Regions from separate parts of the Bacillus sp. FDAARGOS_235 genome, predicted to be linked through region 2. Evidence: riboswitches for the same ligand, from Rfam matches in the RefSeq annotation. Region 2 holds a riboswitch; the other holds the start of a gene.
The links. Region 2 has a riboswitch for S-adenosylmethionine ahead of A6J74_RS12985 (sugar ABC transporter substrate-binding protein). Riboswitches for the same ligand answer to the same signal wherever they lie in the genome.

Region 1: it holds a riboswitch for S-adenosylmethionine, as region 2 does, so the genes downstream of both, A6J74_RS15155 (methionine ABC transporter ATP-binding protein) here and A6J74_RS12985 (sugar ABC transporter substrate-binding protein) in region 2, are expected to answer to the same signal.

The regions. Positions count from the first base shown of each region.
Region 1 covers NZ_CP020437.2:2,590,352-2,595,534, forward strand. Annotated here, with positions in the region: gene A6J74_RS15140 (HXXEE domain-containing protein) at 1-20, shown strand, start outside; gene A6J74_RS15145 (MetQ/NlpA family ABC transporter substrate-binding protein) at 192-1,046, opposite strand; gene A6J74_RS15150 (methionine ABC transporter permease) at 1,068-1,733, opposite strand; gene A6J74_RS15155 (methionine ABC transporter ATP-binding protein) at 1,723-2,742, opposite strand; SAM riboswitch class I at 2,867-2,971, opposite strand; gene A6J74_RS15160 (cysteine hydrolase family protein) at 3,213-3,776, shown strand; gene pruA (L-glutamate gamma-semialdehyde dehydrogenase) at 4,026-5,183, opposite strand, start outside.
Region 2 covers NZ_CP020437.2:2,148,503-2,153,685, forward strand. Annotated here, with positions in the region: gene A6J74_RS12970 (L,D-transpeptidase) at 1-231, opposite strand, end outside; gene A6J74_RS12975 (SDR family oxidoreductase) at 300-1,166, opposite strand; gene A6J74_RS12980 (NCS2 family permease) at 1,369-2,670, shown strand; SAM riboswitch class I at 2,762-2,867, shown strand; gene A6J74_RS12985 (sugar ABC transporter substrate-binding protein) at 2,956-4,068, shown strand; gene A6J74_RS12990 (sugar ABC transporter ATP-binding protein) at 4,065-5,183, shown strand, end outside.

The DNA.
Region 1 (5,183 bases), 440 kb from region 2:
TCGCTAGCTGCTTTCAGTAATAAAAAAAGACCAGGAAAACTCCCGGTCCATCACTCTACTTAACAAACATTGGATTCTACGTTATACAAAATTGGAAGGTACAAAATTAGGGTTTTGTTTGTTAAGTAGATTATATGTTGAACGAACTAACAGCGGAGGGGTTCCTTCTATTAGTTCATTAAACCCAATGATTATTTTACGATTTTTTCAAGCTCCTCAAATGAAAGATCTACTGAAATTGAACCATCCTTTGTTTCTTTCTTAACTGCATCTGTTACTTCTTTTGAATGATATAATTCAATTACTTTTTTCAGTGTTGGATCGTCTTTATCTTTCGTACGAGCTGCGAAAATATTAATATAAGGCTTCGCATTTTCATTCTTTGGATCTTCTAAGAAAATAGGATCCTTCGCTGGATCTAATCCAGCTTGACCAGCCACACCGTTATTAATAACTGAAGCAGCTACATCTTTTAATACACGAGGTGTTTGCTGTGCAATAACCGGTGTAATTTTTAACTTCTTCGGATTTTCAGCGATACCACTTGGATCCCCAAATAGACCAAAATCTTTTTTAAGTTTCAATAACCCCGCTGCATCAAGAAGTTTTAATGCACGTGCTTGGTTCGTTGGATCATTTGGAATAGCAATTTCTGAACCATCTGGGATTTCATTTGCTTTCTTATATTTTTCAGAGAATAAGCCCATTGGTGCAATTTGTGTTGTACCGACAGCTGTAATATCTAACTTATGCTCCTTTTTAAATTGCTCTAAGAAAGCAATATGCTGGAATGAGTTTAATTCAATATCTCCATCAGCTAACGCTTTATTTGGCGTTGTATAATCAGAGAACTCAACCAGTTTAATTTTAATCCCTTCTTTTTCAGCTTTTTTCTTCAAAATTTCCCAAACGTCTCCATCCGTTCCAGTTACACCGACGCGAACTACTTTCTCTTTTGCTCCTGCACCTGTGTCTCCACCCGAGCAGCCGCTTAGTGCTGAAATTCCTACAATCGCTGATAATGCAAATGCTAAAATTTTCTTCATTTTCTTTTCCCCTCTTCCTTTTTATGATCTGCGTAAAAACACTTTCGCAAAGTAGTTTCCTAAATTTTGAGCTATCTGTACGAGAATAATAAGTAAAACGACCGTTACGAACATAACTGATGTATCAAAACGTTGATAACCATATGTCATCGCTAAGTCACCAAGACCACCACCACCGACAAGCCCAGCAACTGCAGAAAATTCAATTAAACCAACTGTCATAAACGTAACACCTAAGATCAATGGTGCTAACGCTTCTGGCACGAGAATTTCAAAAACAATTCTAAGTGGTGAAGCGCCCATCGCTTGTGCAGCTTCAATTACTCCTTTCGGAACTGAGACAAGATTTGTTTCAACCATTCTAGCAATACCAATAGATGCCACTAACGTCATTGGGAAGATTGCTGCCGCTGTTCCAATCGTCGTTCCGATCACGCTTCTTGTTAGTGGGCTTAAAGCTACTAAAAAGATAATGAATGGAACTGGACGAATTGTATTAATGATGACGTTAAGAATAGAAAAAACCCATTTATTTTCTAAAAAATTACCTTTTCTCGTTACATATAAAAGTAAACCTAGAGGTATACCAAGAATTATAGCGAATATAAGGGTTACAATTACCATTAAGAGGGTGTCCCCCGTCGCATCTAATATGCGAGGCCAAAATATACTCCAATCAACTCGCATGAGCTTCTACCTCCTTCAGCTTCACTTGCAGTCTTAAATGTTGTAATGCTTTTTGAATTTCCTTCTGTTCACCTTGCAATTCTACAAGAAGATTTCCAAATAGCACATTTTGAAGTTCAATAATATTTCCGTACAGTACATTTACATCGACGTTATAGTTTTTTGCGATATATGATAGTACCGGCTGTCCTGTCTCCTCACCAGTAAAAGTTAAGCGATAAATCTGACCACCATTTTGAATTTTCGCTAGAACACTTTCTGGCAAGTGGTCATTAATAACAGAACGTACAAAGTTTTGAGTTGTCTTTGTTTTTGGTTGTGTGAAAACATCAAACAGTTTTCCTTCTTCAATAACTTTTCCCTTCTCCATTACAGCTACACGGTGACAAATTTCTTTCACAACATGCATTTCGTGTGTAATAAGAAGAATTGTTAAATTATATTCACGATTGACTTTCTTTAATAAGTTTAAAATCTCTGTCGTTGTTTCTGGATCTAAGGCTGATGTTGCCTCATCACATATAAGTATATCTGGTGATGTTGCAAGTGCCCTAGCAATCCCAACACGTTGCTTTTGTCCGCCTGATAACTGCTCCGGATAATAGTTTGCTTTATCTTCTAGCCCTACAAACTTCAGCAGTTCATTGACTCTTTCTTTTATTTCATTCTTTGGTACTTTCGCTAACTTTAATGGATAAGCAATATTCCCAAACACTGTTCTTGAATTAAATAAATTAAAACTTTGAAAAATCATCCCAATTCTTTGTCTAAGTTTCCGTAATTCTTTCGTTGATAAGGATGTAATATCTTTATCATCTATTGAGATCGTTCCTGCAGTCGGTCTCTCTAACATGTTTACTAGGCGTAATAACGTACTCTTTCCAGCACCACTAAATCCGATAATGCCAAAAATTTCGCCCTTCTCAACTGATAATGTTACATCCTCCACAGCATGAACAGATTGCCCACCTGATTCATATACTTTACTTACGTTATTAAAAGAAATCATTTTCTTCCCTCCTATATGCTGTAAAAACTAGAAGTAGAGCTTTCGAGGTAAAATAAAAAGTGCTCTCCTTCTTATCAGTAATAAAAGATAAGAAGGAGAGCACTTATATGTACTCGTTCACATCTTCTCATCTTCCAAGCCTATAAAGACTTGCTGGAGTTAGCACGGTATTAAAAAACCCGTTGCTGAGGTATCGTAGGGCCAGTCCCTCCACCTCTCTGGATAAGAATGTATCGATTTAATTGTCGTTTAATTAATTCTCATTATAGAACTCAGAATAGTGAGAGTCAATACATTTTTTAGAAAAATATTAATTATTTCTTTATTAAAATTTTCAAATAAAAATTCATAATAAAATAGTAATCTTGAAGGTTATGTAAAATTCTTCTCCCTCATATTTTTTAAAAGGATTATTTTTTCTATGAATTGAATACTATTATTTGAATATGAAATCAGAGGAAGGTGAATATATGAAAACAGCTCTATTACTCGTTGATATCCAAAATGATTATTTTCCAAATGGAAAGATGGAATTGCGCAATCCGGTAGAAGCAAGTGAGTATGCCAGTGAGCTACTAAAACACTTTAGAATGAACGGCGGACCTATTTTTCATATCCAGCATGTAGCAATAAAAAATGATGCTACTTTTTTCCTACCTAATACAGAAGGTGTCCATATTCACGAGAATGTCCGTCCGCTTAGAGAAGAAACTGTTATACTCAAACATTATCCAAATAGCTTCCGAGAAACTAATCTTTTAGAACAATTACAACGTTTAGACATTGAACACATCGTCATATGCGGGATGATGACTCATATGTGTATTGATGCTACCGTAAGAGCTGCTTTTGATTTCGGCTTTCATTGTACCGTTATACACGATGCTTGTGCTACAAAAGATCTTTCTTTTAAGAATGCTACTATACCAGCTGTTTATATTCACAATACAATTTTGGCCAGTTTAAATGGAGTATATGCAAATGCAATGAGTACAGAGGAATTTTTGGTTACAAAAAAACACTCCATTCAGTGAGCAAAACCGAAAAGAGTGTTTCTTGTCAAACCATAGATTTTCTTTCAAATTGTATTATACAGGAAATTCTTAAAATGAATACTAAAAAATGTGACTAATAAATCAACTTTTCCCGTCACTTTATTTCTATTTACATGTTTATCCCGCTATTAATAGGGTTTAGCTCGTCCTCTTCGAATAATAGTAATATATGGGATTCTAATTTAAAAGGAGCTCTTCACATTCTGTGAAAAGCTCCTCTACTATTTCTTATAAAGTTTCAGAAGTAGTTTTTGCTTGCATGTGAAGTGCTAAGTAATCTGGGCCACCAGCTTTAGAGTCTGTACCAGACATGTTAAAGCCACCGAATGGTTGGTAACCTACGATTGCACCAGTACATCCACGGTTAAAGTATAAGTTACCTACGTGGAAGTCTTCACGTGCTTTTTCAATATGGTCGCGGTTATTAGAAACAACTGCTCCTGTTAAACCGTATTCTGTATTGTTTGCAATTGCAAGTGCATGATCGAAGTCTTTTGCTTTACAGAATGCTACTACTGGTCCGAAGATTTCTTCTTTCATTAAGCGAGCATCTTCTGCAACATCAGCAACGATTGTTGGTTGGATGAACCAGCCTTTAGAATCGTCTCCTTCGCCACCTGCTAGGATTCTACCTTCTTCTTTACCAATTGCAACATAGCTCATTACTTTATCGAATGCAGCTTGGTCATTAACAGGACCCATATTTGTACCTAATACAGCTGGGTTATCAACTGTTAATTCTTTTGTTAATTCAACAGCACGATTTAATACGTGATCATATACATCTTCGTGGATTACAGCACGAGAACATGCAGAACATTTTTGTCCTGAGAATCCGAATGCTGATGCAACGATAGATTTAGCTGCTAATTCAAGATCTGCTTCTTTATCAACAACGATTGTATCTTTACCGCCCATTTCAGCGATAACACGTTTTAACCAGATTTGACCTGGATTTACTTTCGCTGCACGCTCATAAATGCGGATACCTACATCACGAGATCCAGTGAAGCTTACGAAACGTGTACGAGGATGATCTACTAAGTAGTCACCAACTTCAGAACCATTACCTGGCACGAAGTTTACTACGCCAGCTGGTAAGCCAGCTTCTTCTAATACTTCCATGAATTTCGCAGCTACTACAGGAGTTGTACTAGCTGGTTTTAGTAATACTGTGTTACCAGAAACTAAAGCAGCTGTTGTCATACCTGCCATAATTGCGAATGGGAAGTTCCAAGGAGAAATGATAACACCTACTCCTAATGGAATGTAAGAGAAACGATTATATTCAATTGGACGGCTTTCTACTGGAATACCGTCTTTCAATTTCAACATTTGACGAGCATAATATTCCATAAAATCGATTGCTTCCGCTGTATCAGCATC
Region 2 (5,183 bases):
TTTTCGATGGTATTCTTTATTTTTATATTTAGTTATAATACAAAAATTACCTTCTGGCGTAGGTGTACGATCTCTTCCAGTCGTTATCGGAAACGTTCTCGTATAGTTTCCTTCTTCAAAGAAAGACAGCTGATTCGTCGTAAGATTAACTAATATTAAATGATCTGTATTAGCAAAAACGCTAGCTGGTAGGCAGAAAAATAGGATTACGATAAACAATACTTTTTTCATCTAAATCCTCCCTAGCACTAACATCATAATAAATGCAATTAGCTTTACTTTGCTCTTATAAATGAAAACTATCCATTTACGATAACGCCTCCGTTTACATGTATCATTTGCCCCGTAACATAAGATGAATCGTCCGATGCTAAGTATACGTATGCTGGTGCTAATTCATATGGCTGACCAGGTCTTTGCATCGGAACATTGCTTCCAAACTGTGACACTTTCTTCTCACCAAAGCTCGATGGAATAAGAGGTGTCCAAATCGGGCCTGGCGCAACACCATTTACACGAATTCCTTTTTGCACTAACGATTGAGAGAGAGATCTTGTAAAAGCAACGATAGCTCCTTTCGTTGCAGAATAATCAATTAAAGTTTCATTTCCTTCATATGCAACGATAGACGCCGTATTTATAATGACATCCCCTTGTTTGAAGTGAGAAAGTGCTGCTTTCGTAACGTGAAAATAAGAAAAAATATTAATACGGAATGTTTTTTCTAGCTGTTCTGCTGTAATATATTCTAGTCCTTGCTGCGGATATTGCTGTGCGACGTTATTCACAACAATATTTAAACCACCTAACTGCGAAACAGTCTCTTCCACAATATCTTTACAATGTTGTTCATTACTTAAATCTCCCGGTAGTAATACACACTTTACACCTTCTTTTTCAACACGTTGTTTCGTCTCATTCGCATCCTCCTCCTCATCTAAATAAGCAATTGCAATATTTGCACCCTCTTTTGCAAAAGCGATGGAAACAGCTCGTCCAATCCCGCTATCTCCCCCTGTAATTAACACATTCTTCCCCTTTAACTTTTCACTTCCCTTATAATTGGGATCTTCAAACTGCGGAAGTGGATTCATTAATGATTCAATACCAGGCTGTTTATTTTGATGTTGGGCTGGCATTGTTAAAAAGCTTTTTTGCTGTGGCATAACTTCCTTCAGCTCCTTTTCCTTATCATGTGCACAATAAAAAATTACAATTCACACATAGTTTTACGATTAATATTCGAATTTAAGACACAAAATATGAATTGTTGTAAACTTTTTATACAAAACTATTGCAAAATAGTTAAAAAACGAATATTATATATAACTGTTGTGAAAATTATTCGTAAACAGAAAGGATGTTTATATGTTTAACCTTTCAAAACATAAAACTTCTATTAAAACTGAAATTATGGCAGGTATTATTACCTTCTTAACAATGGCATATATCATTGTCGTAAACCCTGTCATCCTTGGGGATGCAGGTGTTCCATTTGAACAAGCATTTACAGCAACAATTATCGCTGCTGTTGTCGGAACATTATTTATGGCGATCTTTACAAACTTACCAATCGCAATTGCACCAGGTATGGGATTAAATGCTTACTTCTCTTACTCTGTTGTAAAAGCTCATGAAGGCATGACTTTCGCAATTGCATTCTCTGCTGTATTCGTAGCAGGTATGATTTTAATTTTGTTATCATTCACATCTTTCCGTACAAAATTAATGGAAGCCATTCCTGAAAACTTAAAACACGCAATTACTGCTGGTATCGGACTATTTATCGCCTTTATCGGTTTACGTTTAACAGGTATCGTTACAAAAAACGATGCAAACTTAGTTGGACTTGGTGATCTTCACTCTGCTCCAGTTCTACTAGCATTAGCTGGACTTGGAATTACAATTGTCCTTATGTCTTTAAATGTAAATGGTGCGCTATTTATCGGCATGCTATTAACTGGTCTTATCGCTTTCTTCACAGGACAATTAACGTTCTCAAACGGTGTTACATCAATGCCTGGATTACCAGAAGGTATTATCGTATCAAATCCAATTACTGCTGTATCTGATGTAATTAACTACGGATTATACGGCGTTGTATTCTCATTCTTCCTTGTTACACTATTCGATACAACAGGTACACTACTTGGCGTTGCGCAACAAGGTGGATTTATGAAAGACGGAAAGCTTCCAAAAGCAGGACGAGCTCTTCTATCTGACTCATTCTCAGCAACAATCGGTTCTATGTTCGGAACAACACCATCAACAGCTTACATTGAATCTTCTGCTGGTGTTGCAGCTGGTGGCCGTACTGGTTTAACAACAGTTACAGTAGCTGTTCTATTCGCATTAGCAGCTTTCTTTGGACCATTAGTGAGCGCTGTATCTGGTGTATCAGCTATTACTGCACCATCACTAATTATCGTTGGTAGTCTTATGATGGGTTCAGTTCGCCACATCGATTGGGATTCATTTGATGAAGCATTCCCAGCATTCTTAGTAATCTTAAGCATGCCACTTACATCAAGTATCGCAACAGGTATCGCACTTGGATTTATTTCATACCCACTTATGAAAGTGGCAAAAGGTAAATTCCGTTCTGTTCACCCACTTGTGTATGTATTCGGAATCTTGTTCGCTTATCAATTGATATTCTTACCACATTAAAATCCCTCTTTCTGAGGGATTTTTTATTTTCAAAAAACATTTGACAACTGTACAGAATCATGGAATAATTCAAAATAGTTAAATATTCGATGTCTTATCAAGAGCAGGTGGAGGGATGAGCCCTACGAAGCCCGGCAACCGACCCATTTATGGGCACGGTGCTAATTCTTACAACACGTTGTGTTGAAAGATAAGAGTAATATGATAAGACGTCTTTTCTATATGAAAAGGCGTTTTTTATTTTCACTCCCTCCCCTCTCTTCTTAGTTTAGGAGGGATTTTTTTATGAAAAAATTGTGTTCCATCGTACTTATTTTTCTATTACTTACATTGACGGCTTGTACAAATGAACAAGATGCTATCTCTTCACAAAAGCAACAAACGGTGAAAAAAGTAACTACAACAGTTGAAAATCATTTACAAACAGAAATTCCAAAGCAAATAAAAAAGCCATTAAAAATCGCATTAATTATGCAAATGTCTATCGGAACTTTTTCCTCTCAATATATTGAGGGCGTCAAAAAACAAGTCGAGCTATTTGGCGGTAGTGTACAAGTCTACAATTCTGATAACGATTTAGCAAAAATGGCTGCAAATTTAGATACTGCTATTAATTCAAAAGTGGATGGTATTTTAATTGATCATGGCCGATCTGAAGCATTAAAACCTGGGGTAGAAAAAGCGTTACAGGCGAACATTCCCGTAGTCGCGTTTGATAACGATCTACGCTTACCAGGTGTAACGATTATTGATCAAGATGACTATAGTCTTGCATGGAAATCATTAAAAACGTTAGCAGAAGATTTGAATGGACAAGGAAATATCGCAGTCGTATGGGTTGGCGGATTTGCTCCAATGGAACGTCGTAACGTTATCATTGATGCTTTTTATAAACGGTATCCAAATATAAAAGAAGTTGCGCGATTCGGTACTGCTAGTAATAACACACCACTTGATACACAAACACAAGTAGAAGCTTTACTAAAAAAATATCCGAAAGAAGGAGATTTACAAGCCATTTTCGCTTCGTGGGATGAGTTTGCTAAAGGAGCTGTTAAAGCACTTGAACAAGCTGGTCGTACAGATATAAAAGTATACAGCATTGACTTAAGTAATGAAGATTTACAACTTATGCAAAAAGAAAACTCACCTTGGTCTGCTACGGCTGCAACGGATCCAGCTGAAGTAGGGAAAGTTCAAGTACGATTCTTATACAAAAAAATTGCCGGTGAACAAACGCCAGATATTTATTCACTAGAACCTTATTTAGTAAAGAAAAATAGTTTACCAAAAGAAAATATAACAATGGATCAATTATCAAAACATATAAACGGTTGGGGAGACTCGAAAGATGCGTATTCTCCTTGGATGAAAAAATTAGAGAAGGAGAAAAAATGATGACATTCTCTCTTCAAAACATTACACATTCTTATCATGCCGCTACACCTGTTCTAGAAGATGTTTCTATCCATATTCAAAAAGGAAAAGTTCATGCCCTACTAGGAATGAACGGTGCTGGGAAAAGTACTCTACTGAAAATAGCAACTGGTGAAATTCAACCAGTTGCTGGCGATATAAAAATTGATAATCAGTCTGTTTCCTTTCCTTCGCCACGCGATGCAAAAAAGCACGGTATTTCTTTCGTAACACAAGAAGTAGACCACGGACTTATTCCGGGATTATCTGTATTAGAAAATGTACTTATCGATCATTTAGCAATGCAAAATAAAGTACTATTTTCAAAGTCAAAATTAGTCGCACTCGCTAAACAACATTTGCAAACTGTACAGGCTGATTTAAATATTTTTGAAGATGTTTCAAACTGCTCATTACATGAAAAACAATTACTTCTTATCGCAAGAGCTTTATCCAACAATACAAATTATCTTTTATTAGATGAGCCTACTTCTTCTCTTGGACCGAAAGAAATTGAAACCTTCGGGCAACTATTAAAAGATTTAACATCAAAAGGAATTGGCATCATCTTAATTTCTCATCGTTTATCAGAGATTCGAAATTTCGCGGATGATGTAACTGTATTACATAATGGTAAAGTCGCACTTTCTGATGCGATTACAAAGGTTACAGATCAACAAATTGTAGAATCGATGACTGGAAAACAACTTACACTTCCTATTAATGCAGCACCAAAACGAGGGAACGAAGAATTCTTTAAAGTACAAGAACTTCCATTACACAAAAACCATTCTCCCCTTTCTCTCACCGTACGGAAAGGTGAAACTGTTGTGATATACGGATTAATTGGCAGTGGCAAAACAACACTTGCTGAAACGTTATTTGGTGCTCATCATACTTATCACGCAGAAATAAACGGTCAAAATATAACGATTAAAACACCGCGAGATGCGATTAAAGCGAAAATCGCACTTGTACCAGAAGAAAGAAGAAAACAAGGCGTATTTCTTTCGGAAGATATTATAAGCCACACGAATTTACACCAATCAGGTTGGAGACGAAAACAAACCGAATTAAATAATGCTACTGCGGCAATT